DNA from 2 places in the Burkholderia theae genome. Region 1 is predicted to be linked to the other one. Evidence: riboswitches for the same ligand, from Rfam matches in the RefSeq annotation. Region 1 holds a riboswitch; the other holds the start of a gene.

Region 1 (8,027 bases):
TCGTGCAGCGCGCGCAACATCTCGTAATAACCATGGCTCGAAAGTCCGAGCCGCAGGCCCGCGCGGGCGATCGCGGCCAGATCGGCCGTTTCGAGATCCTCCTGGCCCAGATGAACGCCGTACGCACCTTCATCTGCAGCGATCTGCCAGTGATCGTTGATGAACACACATGCATCGGGATAACGACGCCCGGCCGCGACCGCACGCGCGATTTCCCGGCGCAATGCGTCCGGCGCCGCGCCTTTCACGCGCAGTTGCACGGTCCGCACGCCGCAATCGAGCACGCGCTCGACCCATTCGGCATCCGGCACGACCGGATAGAGGCCGAGCTGCGCGGGGCACGGCGCGAACGCGGGCTCGGGCGCGGCCGGCAACCCGGCGACGCGCGGGAACCGCGCGGCATCGGCCGGCCAGGCGTCGGCGGCGCGGGTCTCGTCGCCGTCGCGCCACGCCAGCGCGAGCACCAGCGCGTCGACCGGTGCGAAGCCGCAATCGAGGAATGCGGCGAGCGCCGCGATCCAGTCGTCCGCCAGCGGATGCGCGGCTTCGAGCGCGTAGCGCACGCCCGCCGCGTGCAGCACCGCACCCTGCTCGTCGAATCCGATCGCAACCGCGTCCGGCGACGCGGGCCGCGAGACGGCCGACGCACGCGTCTGCGCGATGCGGTCGCCGGCCGACACGATCAGCACGTCGCCGTCGGCCGGCGCGTCGGGCACCGCCACGCAGAGCCGCCACGGCGCCGCGTCGCGCGGCCAGTCGCCGAGCCGTGCGCGAATCCGTTCGGCCGCTTCGGCCAGCTCGTCGGCCGGCGGCCAGAAGGCATCGGCAAACCGCGCGCTCATGCGCCGCCCCCGTCCTGATGCCAGAACGGCATCCCGACGACCGGCGTACTCGCATGCGCGGTCTCGCGCGCGTCCATCGGCCCGGCGAGATACGCGGCACGGCCGGCCTCGACGCCCTGCGCGAAGGCGCGCGCCATGATCTCGGGGTGCGTGGCCTGCGACACGGCGGTGTTCAACAACACGCCGTCGAAGCCCCACTCCATCACCTGGCACGCGTGCGACGGCACGCCGAGCCCCGCGTCGACGATCAGCGGCACGTCGGGCAGCCGCTCGCGCAGCACGCGCAAGCCGTACGGGTTCACGACGCCCTTGCCCGTGCCGATCGGCGCGCCCCACGGCATCAGCGCCTCGCAGCCGACGTCGAGCAGGCGCCGGCCGATCACGAGATCCTCGGTGCAGTACGGCAGCACCTTGAAACCGTCCTTGACCAGCTGCGCGGCGGCCTCGATCAGCCCGACCGGGTCGGGCTGCAGCGTGTAGTCGTCGCCGATCAGCTCGAGCTTGATCCAGTCGGTGCCGAACACCTCGCGCGCCATGTGCGCGGTCGTCACGGCCTCGGCGACGGTCTGGCAGCCGGCCGTGTTCGGCAACAGCGGCACCGCGTGGCGCTTGAGCAGGTCGAAGAAACCGGCTTCGGCCGTGCCGCCCGTCATCTGGCGGCGCAGCGCGACCGTCACCATCCCCGGCCGCGACGCGGCGATCGAATCGGACAGCGACTGCAGCGACGGGTAGCGCGACGTGCCGAGCAGCACGCGGCTTGCGAAGGTTTCGCCGTACAGCGTCAGCGCGTCGGCGGATGTGAGGGACGTCATGTCGTTTTCCTGGAAGAGCGGGGACGAACCGGCGGCGCTCAGCCGCCCGCGACGGGGTGCACGACGTCGAGCTTGTCGCCCGCCGCGAGCGCGCGCGCCGCATGCTGCGTGCGCGCGACGAAGTTGCCGTTCAGCGCGACCGCGTACGGCGGGCGCGCGCCGTACGCGGCGAGCGCGTCGGCCACCGTCGCGCCGTCGGGCAGCGTCAGGGTCTGTTGGTTGATCTGGATATCCATGAGGCTTCGTCGGATTCGGTCGGCGGCGCGCGTCAGGCCGGCTGGCGCGCGTCGTTGCGGTGATGAAGGAGCGTCGGCCAGCGCGCGGCGTCACGCCAGGCGGCGAACGCGTCGGCATCGCCGAACGCGCCGCCGAGCGCGGCTTCGGCGCATGCGACCGCCGCGTGCGCGACTTCCGGCGCGATCATGAAGCCGTGCCGGTACAGGCCGTTGACGGCCAGCGTCGACGCGCCGTCCCAGATCACCGCGGGGCGATGGTCGGGCAGCGTCGGCCGGCAGTGCGCATTGAGTTCGAGGATGCGCGCCTCGCCGAACGCCGGATGCACGGAGAATGCCGCGCTCAGCAGTTCGAGCGCGGAGCGCACGCTGACGGGCGACATGTCCTCGCCCTCCACCTCGGTCGCGCCGATCACATAGAGATCGTCCTGTTTCGGCGCGATGTACAGCGGATAGCGCGGATGCAGCAGCCGCACGGGCCGCGTGAGCCCGATACCGGGCGCATGCACGCGCGCGACTTCGCCGCGGATGCCGCGCAGCGCGGGCAGCGCGGGTTTCGCGCCGAGCCCGCGGCAATCGATCGTGAAATGCGCGTCGGGCAGGTGCGCGTCGTCGATCGTGACGTGCCAGTGCAGGTCGACGCCGCGCTCGACGAGACCCGCGGCGAGCGCACGCAGCGCCTGGCGATTGTCGAGCTGGCCTTCGCGCGGCAGCAGCAGCCCGCGCGCGAAGCGGCCCGCGAGCGCGGGCTCGGCCGCATCGACCTGCGCGCCGGCGAGCGTCACGAAGCCGCCGTCGAACAGGTCGGCCGGCGCGTTCGCGCGCACGCGCCGCTCGAACAGCGGCGCCTCCGCGCGGTCCGCCTGATGCCAGACGACGAGCGTGCCGTGATGCTGGAAGAAGACGGGTTCGGGCAGCTCCGCGAGCCATTGCGGCCAGCGCGCGAGCGACGCGGCGCCGAGCTCGGTGATCAGCAGCTCCGCGCTCGCCGCTTCCGCGAGCGGCGCGAGCATCGCGGCCGCGATCCACGCGGCCGACTGCTCGCCATCCGGGCCGCCACGCTCGTAGAGCGCGACGCGAAACCCGTCGCCCGCGAGCCGCCATGCGATCAGGCGGCCGACGAGGCCGCCGCCGAGCACCGCGAAATCCGGCCGTGAATCGGGAACGTTCATCGCACCCCCTCCGCGCGAGCGCGCACGACGAACGTCGACGCGCACGCGCCGTCCCGTGCGAACGCACGCGACATCGGGCCGGGAGCCATGCAAAAGACTGAAGATTGTGCGGTCATCATTCCTTCCGTAACGCGCAATGCGCGTACCCAAAAGGACGAAACCGGCAGCAAAGGCCGGCCGGGCGGGACTCGGGCGCTGACCATGTGGGATGGCGGCCAGCGCGGCCCGGCGGGATCAGAAACTTCCCTCGCCGGTATTACCCGGATCGGGTGCGAAGGGTCTTTCTCAGCCTCGCTGCGCCGCCTGGAACATCCGCCGGCCGCGCACGAAGCACCCCTGTTTCGTCGTCGGCCATTAGACCATAAAAGCGGAAAGCGCCGCAAACTGTCCCCATGCGGCAAATTCGCCGTCGTGCCGCGCCGCTCTGGCACAATGCCCGCAGGCCGGCCGCGCGAGCGGCCGGTTGCCGCGTCACCGCCGGCCCTTAAGTGCCGTTTAAGACGCGCGGGCGACCATCCGTGCGCCCGCCGTCAGTCGGCGCCGCGCCCCGGCATGCCGTATCGCGGCGCGCGCCCGGCTTCGCCCGGCCCGCGTGCCGGCTACTCATCAGGAAGCACATGACCCAATCGATCGATCCCGTCCGCTCCGCCTCCGACGCGCCACAGGACGAGCGCCCGGTATCCGCGTGGAGCCTCATCAAGCCCTACTGGGTATCGTCCGAATGGAAAATCGCGTGGGGACTGCTGGTCACGATCATCGCGATCAATCTCTGCGTGGTGTGGATCAACGTCCGCCTGAACAAGTGGAACGCCGAGTTCTACAACGCGCTGCAGTCGAAGGACGTCCACGACTTCCCGAACCTGCTGATGCAGTTCTCCGTGCTCGCGTTCGCGTTCATCATCCTCGCCGTGTATGGCCGCTACCTGCGGCAGATGCTCGGCTTCCGCTGGCGCCAGTGGCTCACCGACCGCTTCCTCGGCCAGTGGCTCGGCGATCGCGCGTTCTACCGGATCGAGCGTGACCGCCTCGCCGACAACCCCGACCAGCGGATCACCGACGACCTCCAGTCGTTCTCGACCACGACGCTCGCGCTGTCGCTCGACCTGCTGTCGACGGTCGTCACGCTCGTGTCGTTCATCACGATCCTGTGGTCGCTCGCCGGCGCGCTGACACTCACGCTCGGCGCCACGCCGATCTCGATTCCGGGCTATATGGTGTGGGCGGCCGCGCTGTACGCGGTGGTCGGCTCGCTGATCATCCAGAAGGTCGGCCATCCGCTCGTGTCGATCAACTACCAGCAGCAGCGCGTCGAGGCCGATTTCCGCTTCGGGCTGATCCGCGTGCGCGAGAACGCCGAGCAGATCGCGTTCTACGACGGCGAGAAAACCGAGACCGGCAACGCGCAGGGCCTCTTCTCGCGCATCCGCGACAACTGGTGGCGCGTGATGAAGTACACGAAGCGGCTCACGTTCGTGCTGAGCTTCTACGGGCAGATCGCGATCATCTTCCCGCTCGTCGTCGCCGCGCCGCGTTATTTCGCGGGCGCGTTCTCGTTCGGCGTGCTGATGCAGATCTCGTCCGCGTTCGGCACCGTCAGCGATTCGTTCTCGTGGTTCATCAACAGCTACTCGACGCTTGTCGAATGGCGCGCCACCGTCAACCGTCTGCGCGAATTCAAGCGCGTGATGGGCACGTCGCACCTGAAGGAAAGCCTGTCGCCCGCGACCGAGCACGGCGGCATCAACCTGCACTACATCGACGGCGCGAAACTGTCGACGTCGTCGCTCAAGCTTGCGCTGCCGAACGGCAACGCGCTCGCGAACATCGGCAGCGTCACGATCGAGCCCGGCTCGCGCTGGCTCGTGATCGGCAAGTCGGGTTCCGGCAAGAGCACGTTCATGCGTGCGCTCGCGGGCCTGTGGCCGTTCGGCGACGGCGCGATCGACGCGCCGGTCGGCGCGCGGATGATGTTCGTGCCGCAAACGAGCTATTTGCCGATCGGCACGCTGAAGGCCGCGCTCACCTATCCGGCGACGCCCGACACGTTCAGCGACGACGCCTGCCGCGACGCGCTGCGCGCATGCCGCCTCGAGGATTACGTCGAGCGCCTCGACGAGACCGCGCACTGGACCCGCGTGCTGTCGCCGGGCGAACAGCAGCGCCTGGCCGGCGCGCGCGTGCTGCTGCACAAGCCCGACTTCCTGTTCCTCGACGAAGCCACCAGCGCGCTCGACGCCGACAACGAGGCACGCCTCTACCACCTGTTCGCCGAACGGCTGCCGAAGGCCGCGATCGTCAGCATCGCGCACCGCGAATCGCTGGCCGCGTTCCATGGTGGCACGATCCACGTCGAACGCGTGAACAACAGCGACAAGGTCGCGGCGTGAGTGCACGCGCCGCGCGCATCGCACTGATCACCGGCGCAGGTTCGGGGATCGGCGCGGCACTCGCGCGGCGGCTCGCGGCGCCCGGCATCGCGCTGGCGCTGCACGCGCGCGGCGCCGACGAGGCAGCGCGGGCCCGGCTCGCCGAAGTCGCGCGCGCCTGCACGGCGGCCGGCGCGAAGTGCATCACGCTTACCGGCGATCTCGCCGCACCGGCCGTCGCGGCCACGCTCGTCGATGCGACTGCCACGCACTTCGGCGGGCTCGACCAGCTCGTCGCGAACGCCGGCTTCGCCGCGCGGCAGGCCTTTTCCGATCTTTCCGCGGACACGCTCGCATCCGCCTTCGCGGCGATGCCCGGCGCATTTTCCGCGCTCGCGGGTCGCGCACGGCCGCTGCTCGAAGCGTCGGCCGCGCCGCGGATCGTCGCGGTCAGTTCGTTCGTCGCGCACCGCTACCGCGCCGATGCGCCGTTCGCGGCGACCGCCGCCGCAAAGGCCGCGCTCGAATCGCTCGTGCGCACCGCGGCGGTCGAATTCGCCGCGCATGGCATCACCGTCAACGCAGTCGCGCCGGGCTTCACACGCAAGGATCACGGGCCGAGCGACGGCAACGCCGCCGCGTGGGCGCAGGCCGAACAGGCGACCCCGCTCGGCCGGATCGCCGAACCCGACGACGTTGCCGCATTGATCGCGTTCCTGCTGTCGGACGCGGCGCGGCAGATTACCGGCCAGGTCGTCCACATCGACGGCGGCCTGACGCTCTGACGCGGCGTCTCCCTTCCTTCCCGCCTCCCCGTTTTCCTGCACGAACCCGCATCGGCCTTTTTTTGGCCGGCCCCATCGCGACCGTAAAATAACCGCCACGCGGCAGCGCGAGACGAGACAAGAGGGGACGGCAAGCATGCAGGCATTCCAGTGGTTCAACGAATTGTCGTCGCGCGAGCGCAAGACGCTGTACGCCGGATTCGGCGGCTACGCGGTCGATGCGTTCGATTTCATGATCTATTCGTTCCTGATTCCGACGCTGATCGCGACCTGGGGCATGTCGAAGAGCGAGGCCGGGATGATCGCGACGAGTTCGCTGATCTCGTCGGCGATCGGCGGCTGGGTCGCCGGCATCCTCGCCGACCGCTACGGCCGCGTGCGTGTGCTGCAATGGACGATCGCGACGTTCGCACTGTTTACGTGCCTGTCCGGTTTCACGCACTCGTTCTGGCAGCTCCTTGCGACGCGCACGCTGCAGGGCTTCGGCTTCGGCGGCGAATGGTCGGTCGTGACGATCATGATGGCCGAGACGATCCGCTCGCCCGAGCATCGCGCGAAGGCCGTGGGCACCGTGCAGAGCAGCTGGTCGTTCGGCTGGGCCGCGGCCGCGATCCTCTACTGGGCGTTCTTCGCGCTGCTGCCCGAGCAGGTCGCGTGGCGCGCATGCTTCTGGATCGGCATCGTGCCCGCACTGTGGATCCTCTATATCCGCCGCAACGTCAGCGATCCGGACATCTACACGGCCACGCGCCGCGCGCGCGACGAAGGCCGCGTGTCGGGCCACTTCCTCGAGATCTTCTCGCCGCCGCACCTGCGCGCGACGCTGTTCGGCAGCGCACTGTGCACCGGGATGCTCGGCGGCTACTACGCGATCACGACCTGGCTGCCCACCTACCTGAAAACCGTCCGCCACCTGTCCGTGTTCAACACGAGCGGTTATCTCGTCGTGTTGATCGTCGGCTCGTTCGTCGGTTACGTGGTCGGCGCGATCCTGTCCGACCGGCTCGGCCGCCGCGCGTCGTTCATCCTGTTCGCGATCGGCTCGTTCTCGCTCGGCATGGCGTACACGATGCTGCCGATCACCGATACCGCGATGCTGCTGCTCGGCTTCCCGCTCGGCATCGTCGTGCAGGGCATTTTCGCGGGCGTCGGCGCATACCTGTCGGAGCTGTATCCGGGTGCGATCCGCGGCTCGGGCCAGGGCTTCTGCTACAACCTGGGCCGCGGGCTCGGATCGTTCTTCCCGATCCTCGTCGGTTCGCTGTCGCAGTCGATGTCGCTCGTGAAAGCGATCGGCCTCGTCGCCGGTGGCGGCTACCTGCTCGTGATCGTCGCCGCGCTCGTGCTGCCGGAAACGCGCGGCAAGTCGCTCGTCGACGAGCCGGCCGTCGCATCGTGAGCACCCGCTTCGTTCCGGAAACCGCATGCACGTGATCGTTCTCGGCGCCGGCGTGATCGGCGTCACCACCGCCTGGCACCTGCGCGAAGCAGGCTGCGACGTCACCGTGATCGAACGCGAGGCCGATGTCGCACAGGCGACAAGCCTCGGCAACGCGGGCGTGATCGCGCCCGGCTACGTGACGCCGTGGGCCGCCCCCGGCATGCCCGGCAAGATCCTCAAGTACCTGTTCAAGCCCGCGTCGCCGCTGATCTTCCGGCCGACGCTCGATGCCGCGCAGTGGCGCTGGATCGTGCGCTGGCTGCGCGAATGCGAATTCGAGCGGTTCCGCGTGAACAAGCAGCGGATGCAGCGCATCGCATATTACAGCCGCGCGTGCCTGCACGGGTTTCGCGAGCGTTATCCGTTCGACTATGGC
Region 2 (8,027 bases), 930 kb from region 1:
GCCGACGTATTTCGCCCGTGTGTCGGCACCGACGCGCGCGAGAAACGCGCCGAACGGCGTGCCGCCCCAGCGGCCGATCGCACTCCACCCTTCCACGCAGATATGCCGCGTGATCTGTTCCGCGTGCGGCAGCGCATACAGCTCGTCGAGCGTCCACACGCGCTTGCCCGTCACGCGGCCGGACAGCACGAGCCGATACGTCGACGCATCGACGTGCGGCACGTCGTCGATCGCGTAGAACGCGTTGAACGGGAACGGTCGCGTAATGTCGGCTTCGGTGTAGGTCGGCGCGAGCCGTTCGCCGCTGAACAGCCAGGCCTGCACACGATCGTTCATGCGCGATACTGTCTCGAGGAACGTGTTGACCGATGCGTCGTCCTGCAGCGTGCAGCCGGTGAGCATCGTCAGGCCACCGAGCGTCAGCACGCGCCGGTTGAAGAGGCGCCGCGACGGCATCTCGAGCTCGCGGCGCACATCGAGTTCGAGCGACTTCCGGTCGAGCGTCCAGCGCGGCTCGCCACGCCTGTTTTCGGATTCCGACATGATGATTTCCTTCGCCCGCGGCTTGCGGGTCAGCGGCCGCGCAGCATCGCGAGCAACGAGCGCGGCACCAGCAGCGCCATCGCGACGTGGACGACAAAGAATGCGACGAGCAGCGACATCGCCCAGAAATGCACGACGCGTGCGTTGTCATAGCCGCCGAACAGTTCGCGCAGCAGCGGGAATTGCACGGACTTCCAGATCGTGAGCCCCGACAGCACCAGCACGACGAGATCGACGATCGCGGTCAGGTACGCGGCACGCTGCACCGCGTTGTAGACGCTCAGGTCGTTGTGCGACAGCCGCCCGCCCAGCGCGGCGCGCACGTCGCGCCACACGGACGCCGGCGTGACGGGCAGCATCTTGCGCGCGAAGCGCCCCGTCGCGATCGACATCACGAGGTAGAACAGCCCGTTGGCGACCAGCAGCCACATCGCCGCGAAATGCCATTGCAGCGCGCCGCCGAGCCAGCCGCCGATCGTGATGCCGTGCGCAAACGTGAACGACGGATAGATTGGCGACGCGTCGTAGATGCGCCAGCCGGACAGCGCCATCAGGATCGCCGCGAGCGCGTTGAGCCAGTGGCTCACGCGCACCCACGGCGGATGGATCGGGCGCGCGGGTGGCGTCGCGGGCGCGCGATCCGTTGCGGGAACGGTTTGCATGATGAAGACTCCAGGGGTGCTGCGACGGGACGCGATGCGCGCGTGCAGCCGGCTGGCCGCGCCCCGCGCGCATCCGTCAGTTCGACGGGCTCATTGCGTCCTTCTTCATCGCGTCGCCCTTCGACATCGCGTCGTGGCCCATCGCGTCTTTCTTCATGGCGTCCTTCTTCATCGCGTGCTTCTTCATGCCGTCCTTCTTCATCGCGCCATCCTTCGCCATCGCGTCGTGGCCCATCGCGTCCTTCGACATCGACGTGCCGTCCTTCGACATCGCATCGTTCTGCGCATAGGCGCCCGTTGCGATCGTGGCAAGAGCGGCGACGCAAGCGGCAATCAGTACGTTTTTCATGACATCTCTCCGAAACATGGGTTTAAGGAGCCGAATAGACGGACGACGTCGCGGGAAATGACAGCCGCTCTGAAAATATTTTTTATGCCGGCCGGACAACCCGTCATGCTGCGCCGCTCGGCCGCCGCCGATCGGGGTGCCGGACCGAACGGCAAAGGCATGTGCTGCGGTGCACCCGGCCTGCCGCGCCGCCCGCCATGTTGCGGCTGCACCGGGATAACCACTCTACGCCCGGTTGAAACCGCCGCAAACCCGGTGTATCGTGTGCCCTTGCTAACGCGGGGGTCCTGCAATGCGTTCGGTCAAACAACCGGCATTGCGGGTGAGAAATACCCTTTGAACCTGATCTGGATAATGCCAGCGCAGGGAAGCGTACGGATTTCGCCGCCATCCTTCTGACGAAATCCGCCGCCTCACCAAGCCTCGTCTCCTGCTTAGCTCGAGCCCCACATACGTCAAGGGCTCCGGGCAAGCGCCGACGCGCCTGTCCGGCGCTCACACAGGAGATTGCATGAACGCCAATCCGAAGTTTCTGTCCGCCGACGCTCATGTCGACGCCGCCGCTGTCGCGCCGCTGCCGAATTCGCGAAAGGTTTATGTAACCGGCTCGCAGCCCGACATCCGCGTGCCGATGCGCGAAATCACGCAGGCCGACACGCCCACCGGCTTCGGCGGCGAAAAGAATCCGCCGATCTACGTGTACGACACGTCGGGCCCCTACACCGATCCGGAAGCCACGATCGACATCCGCGCGGGCCTGCCCGCGCTGCGCCAGGGCTGGATCGAAGCACGCGGCGACACCGAAGTGCTCTCCGGCCTGTCGAGCCGCTACGGCCTCGAGCGCGCGGCCGACCCGGCCACCGCCGACCTGCGTTTCCCGGGCCTGCACCGCAACCCGCGCCGCGCACAGGCCGGCAAGAACGTCACGCAGATGCACTACGCGCGCCAGGGCATCATCACGCCGGAAATGGAATACATCGCGATCCGCGAGAACCAGCGCCGCGCCGAGTACCTCGAGAGCCTGAAGTCGAGCGGCCCGAACGGCGCGAAGCTCGCCGCGATGATGGGCCGCCAGCACCCGGGCCAGGCGTTCGGCGCCGCGGCCTTCGGCGCGAACGCGCTGGCCGAGATCACGCCCGAATTCGTGCGCGACGAAATCGCACGCGGCCGCGCGATCATCCCCGCGAACATCAACCACCCGGAATCCGAGCCGATGATCATCGGCCGCAACTTCCTCGTGAAGATCAACGCGAACATCGGCAACTCGGCCGTCACGTCGTCGATCGGCGAGGAAGTCGACAAGATGACGTGGGCGATCCGCTGGGGCGGCGACACGGTGATGGATCTGTCGACCGGCAAGCACATCCATGAAACGCGCGAGTGGATCATCCGCAACAGCCCAGTGCCGATCGGCACGGTGCCGATCTACCAGGCACTGGAAAAGGTCAACGGCAAGGCCGAGGACCTGACCTGGGAAATCTTCCGCGACACGCTGATCGAACAGGCCGAGCAAGGTGTCGACTACTTCACGATCCACGCGGGCGTGCGCCTGCAGTACGTGCCGCTCACCGCGAACCGGATGACCGGCATCGTGTCGCGCGGCGGCTCGATCATGGCGAAGTGGTGCCTCGCGCATCACAAGGAAAGCTTCCTGTACGAACACTTCGAAGAGATCTGCGAGATCATGAAGGCGTACGACGTGAGCTTCTCGCTCGGCGACGGCCTGCGTCCCGGCTCGATCTACGACGCGAACGACGAAGCGCAGCTCGGCGAACTGAAGACGCTCGGCGAACTCACGCAGATCGCGTGGAAGCACGACGTGCAGGTGATGATCGAAGGCCCCGGCCACGTGCCGATGCAGTTGATCAAGGAGAACATGGATCTCCAGCTCGACTGGTGCAAGGAAGCGCCGTTCTACACGCTCGGGCCGCTGACGACCGACATCGCGCCGGGCTACGACCACATCACGTCGGGTATCGGCGCCGCGATGATCGGCTGGTTCGGCACCGCGATGCTGTGCTACGTGACGCCGAAGGAGCACCTCGGCCTGCCGAACAAGGACGACGTGAAGGAAGGCATCATCACGTACAAGCTCGCCGCGCACGCCGCCGACCTCGCGAAGGGTCACCCGGGCGCACAGGTGCGCGACAACGCGCTGTCGAAGGCGCGTTTCGAGTTCCGCTGGGAAGACCAGTTCAACATCGGTCTCGATCCGGACAAGGCGCGCGAATTCCACGACGAGACGCTGCCGAAGGATTCGGCGAAGGTCGCGCACTTCTGCTCGATGTGCGGCCCGCACTTCTGCTCGATGAAGATCACGCAGGACGTGCGTGAATTCGCCGCGCAGCAAGGTGTGTCGGAATCCGAAGCGCTGAAGAAGGGGATGGAAGTCAAGGCGGTCGAGTTCGTCAAGACCGGCGCCGAGATCTATCACCGTCAGTAAGCGAACGCGGCGATCCACACCGGAAACGCATCGCGATGCACGAAGCCCGCTCTCGAGCGGGCTTTTTTGCGCATGTCGCGTGCCTGCGCACCCACGGGAAACAATTGATTACGAAACCGCGAGCGCCTTAACAAGTCCTTACAGCAGCGTCGCGGGGCGGCGCGTAGATTGGGTTCATGCGTGGCCGCCAACCGGTCGCGCGTCCTCCATTCACTACCACAAGGACAACGATCATGAACTCGATTCGGCGTATTGGGGTATGTGCGCTCCTCGTTGCGACGGTGGCCAGTTTGTCGGCCTGCGATTCGATGTCGAGGCGCCAGCGTGACACGGCAATCGGTGCGGGTGTCGGCGGCGTAGCCGGCGCGGCGATCGGCGGCAGTGCGCTGTCGACGCTGGGCGGCGCGGCGGCCGGCGGCATCATCGGTAACCAGGTCGGCAAGTAAGGCGGCCACGCGCCGCGACAGTCGGCCGGACGGCGTTTCCGCGGCGCGGAAGCGCCGTTTTCGCATGCGGCGCCGCGATGCGCGCGACAGCGCGCCCGGAAATGATCCGTTACCGTTTTGCACACCGTGTCATCGGTGCGCGGCCTAAGCTTAAGCATCTGCCGATTGCCGGCTCCGCCGGAGAGACATCATGAACAGGACCTTCGTCGCCGCGGCGCTCGCCTGCGCGACGCTCGCCGGTTGCTACTACCCGTACGGTTATTATCCTGGCGGCTATTACACGGCCGCACCGGTGCAGCCGGCGCCCGTGTACGCCGATCCGGGCCCCGTCTACTACTACCCGGCGCCTGCGTATGCGCCCGCGTGGGGCGGTTATTGGGGACCGGCGCTATCGCTCAATTTCGGCTTCGGCGGACGCGGCGGCTGGCGCCATCACTGAGCGGGCCGCGCCGCCGCCAGACGGCGAAATTTCCGTTTCTTGTCGTTTCATCGAATCGTGAAACGACGGCGAGGTAACGGGGTGTAAGATTCTCCGCATCCCGTCCTCCTCCGCCCCCTCGATCGATGTCGCCCAAGAACGCCATTCTGCTGACCGTGCTCGCTGCCCTGTGGGGCGCGTCGTTCCTGTTCATCCGGGTCGGCGTCGTCGATTTCGGCGTCGCGCCGCTGATGGCGCTGCGCGTGGGCATCGGCGCGCTGTTTCTCACGGGCTTCGCGCTGACGCGCTTCAAACCCGCCGATCTCGGCGCCCGGCTGCGTCGTCATGCGTGGCCGTTGTTCGTCGTCGGCGCGCTGAACTCGGGTATTCCGTTCTGCCTGTTCGCGTTCGCCGAACTGACGCTGTCGGCCGGCCTGACGTCGGTGATCAACGCGACGACGCCGCTCTGGGGCGCGCTCGTGGCGTACCTGTGGCTGAAGGACAAGCTGTCGCTGCCGCGCGCGCTCGGCCTCGTGATCGGTTTTGCCGGCGTGCTCACGCTCGTGTGGAACCAGATCGCGAATGCGCACGGCGACACGGGCGCCAGCGCGACCGCGCTCGCCGCCGCCGCCGCGCTCGGCGCGACACTGCTGTACGGCATCGCGGCCAATTACACGAAGCGCAAACTCAGCGGCGTCGATCCGCTCGTCAACGCGGCCGGCAGCATGATCGGCTCGACCATCCTGCTGCTGCCGTTCGCGATCGCCACCTGGCCGGCCGCGCCGGTCAGTGCGCACGCATGGGGCGCCGTGCTCAGCCTCGGCGTCGCATGCACGGGCATCGCATATTTCATCTTCTTCTACCTGATCGCGCACGTCGGCCCCGCCCGTGCGATTACCGTGACGTTCGTGATCCCCGTGTTCGGCCTGCTGTGGGGCGCGCTGTTCCTCGGCGAACACGTGACGGCCGTGATGATCGAGGGCTGCGCGATCGTGCTCGTCGGCACCGCGCTCGCGACCGGTGCGATCAAGCGGATTCCCGGTCTCGGGCCGCGAAGCGGCGAAGCGACCTGAGGATTCGGGCGCGCGCGGCCGCCCACCTCACGGTGCGCGCCGGCGGCCGGGCAAAGACTGTTCGCCGGCGTGCCGGCATTCTTCTGACGGTGACGCGCGCACGCGGCCGAGCCCCGCTGCGTGCCGGCGCCGGCCTGGCCGCGGCCGCGCACCGGGTGCGTCTGGAATTTCCCTGATACGCGGGCCGCCGCATTCCAGTTACACTTCGAACACTCATCCGCAGAAGGCGGTCACGATGCCCCACGTTCTTTCGCGTCCACGTTCGCGTGCGACGGCTTCAGCGTGGCGGCGCGACGTAGCCCCGCCGCTCGCCCCTGGGCACCGTTGACATGAAGCCCGCCCGCGACCTATCCCTCGAATCCCTGCTCGAACGCCTCACGCCGACGCCCAGCGGCTGGCTCGCCACTTATCGCACCACGACGCTGCGCAGCGTGTTCCAGCCCGTGCTGTCGATCACGCACAAGCGCGTCGTCGGTTACGAGGCGCTGCTGCGCGTCGTCGACGCGTACGGTGCGCTGGTGTCGCCCACCGCCCTGTTCGACAAGACACGCGGCGACGCCGATGCACTGCTGCTCGATCGGCTCGCGCGCTGCCTGCACACGGCCAACTTCGTCGCGCAGGGCATCGGCGACGGCTGGCTGTTCCTGAACGTGACGCCGCGCGTGCTCGATTCGGGCCTCGTGCAGCGCGAGTTCGTCGAGGCGCTGTGCCGGCATTTCGCGCTGACGCCGAACCGGATCGTGCTGGAAGTCGTCGAACAGCCGTCACGCGACGAAGCCGCGCTCGCCCGTACGATCGACATGATCCAGCATCGCGACTTCCTGATCGCGATCGACGATTTCGGCACGGGCTTCTCGAACTTCGACCGCGTGTGGCGTGCGCGACCCGACATCGTCAAGCTGGATCGTTCGCTGGTCGAGCGCTCGACCGGGTCGGCCGACGATCGGCGCATCATGCATCACCTCGTGTCGATGCTGCACCAGGCCGGCGCAATGGTGCTTGCCGAGGGCGTCGAAAGCGACGACGCGTTGCAGTCACTGATGGAGGCCGACATCGATTTCGTGCAGGGCTTCCAGTTCGGCCAGCCCGATATGTCGATCGCAAACGCGAGCGCGGCGGCACCCGCGATGCTCGATGCCGCGTGGCAGCGCTTCATCGCCCGCCGGCACACGCCGGCCATCGCCGAACAGCCGGGCTTCGACGCGATCGAGCGGCTCGTGCTCGCCGGCGCGGCCGCGTTCTCCGCGAGCGGCAGCCTGCAGGACGCCGCGCAACGCGTGTTCGCGGTGCCGGCCGCGCGCCGCGTGTTCGTCACCGACGAGATCGGCGAGCAGTTCCTGCCGTCGATCGGTGCGCGGTCCGACGACGGCCAGCCGAACGTCGCCCGCCTCGCGCCGCTCTTTCCGGAAACCCACAGCAACTGGTCGCGGCGCCCGTACTTCCAGCGCGCGATCGCCGCCCCCGGGCGCGTCGCGCTGATGGGCCCGCACTTCTCGCTGACGGAAGGCCGCGATTGTTATACGGCCGCCGTCGCGATCCGCGCGCAGAGTCGGCTCGTCGTGTTCTGCGTCGACTTCGTGCTCGACAGCGCGGGCACCGTGATGCGGTAGCCGGCGCCGCGGCGTGCGCGCGACCGCGATGCCCGCGGAACGTCCGGTCGACCGTGCGTCAGTCGACCACCTTCCCCCGTCCCGATTTCACCACGCTGCGGCGCGACTTGTGCTCGAGCCGCCGTTCCTTCGACGCGCGCGTCGGCCGCGTCGCGACCCGTGCGCGCGGCGTGTACGCGACGCTGCCGATCAACGTGTCGAGGCGCGCCAGCGCGGCGTCGCGGTTCTTCTCCTGGGTGCGGTATTCCTGCGACTTGATCACGACGATGCCGTCGCGCGTGATGCGCTGGTCGGACAGCGCGAGGAGCCGCTCCTTGATGACAGGCGGCAGCGACGATGCACGGATGTCGAAGCGCAGGTGAATCGCGCTCGACACCTTGTTCACGTTCTGCCCGCCCGCACCCTGTGCGCGCACGGCCGTCCATTCGACTTCGGCCGGATCGAGCGTGTAGCGGATCATCATCGCGAACCCTCCGTGCGGCG

Evidence for each region. Region 1 has a riboswitch for thiamine pyrophosphate ahead of ACN22W_RS02040 (FAD-dependent oxidoreductase). Riboswitches for the same ligand answer to the same signal wherever they lie in the genome.
Region 2: linked by a shared signal. The riboswitch ahead of thiC (phosphomethylpyrimidine synthase ThiC) and the one ahead of ACN22W_RS02040 (FAD-dependent oxidoreductase) in region 1 are both predicted to bind thiamine pyrophosphate.

Annotation. Positions count from the first base shown of each region.
Region 1 is NZ_CP183461.1:421,834-429,860, reverse strand. It holds gene thiE (thiamine phosphate synthase) at 1-842, opposite strand, end outside; gene ACN22W_RS02050 (thiazole synthase) at 839-1,654, opposite strand; gene thiS (sulfur carrier protein ThiS) at 1,693-1,890, opposite strand; gene ACN22W_RS02040 (FAD-dependent oxidoreductase) at 1,923-3,059, opposite strand; TPP riboswitch at 3,285-3,407, opposite strand; gene ACN22W_RS02035 (ABC transporter ATP-binding protein/permease) at 3,677-5,446, shown strand; gene ACN22W_RS02030 (SDR family NAD(P)-dependent oxidoreductase) at 5,443-6,210, shown strand; gene ACN22W_RS02025 (MFS transporter) at 6,347-7,609, shown strand; gene ACN22W_RS02020 (D-amino acid dehydrogenase) at 7,635-8,027, shown strand, end outside.
Region 2 is NZ_CP183461.1:1,353,069-1,361,095, reverse strand. It holds gene ACN22W_RS06345 (molybdopterin-dependent oxidoreductase) at 1-543, opposite strand, end outside; gene ACN22W_RS06340 (cytochrome b/b6 domain-containing protein) at 573-1,205, opposite strand; gene ACN22W_RS06335 (pentapeptide MXKDX repeat protein) at 1,282-1,554, opposite strand; TPP riboswitch at 1,825-1,941, shown strand; gene thiC (phosphomethylpyrimidine synthase ThiC) at 2,066-3,997, shown strand; gene ACN22W_RS06325 (glycine zipper 2TM domain-containing protein) at 4,231-4,443, shown strand; gene ACN22W_RS06320 (hypothetical protein) at 4,634-4,882, shown strand; gene ACN22W_RS06315 (DMT family transporter) at 5,008-5,934, shown strand; gene ACN22W_RS06310 (EAL domain-containing protein) at 6,264-7,544, shown strand; gene arfB (alternative ribosome rescue aminoacyl-tRNA hydrolase ArfB) at 7,603-8,007, opposite strand; gene ACN22W_RS06300 (AAA family ATPase) at 8,004-8,027, opposite strand, start outside.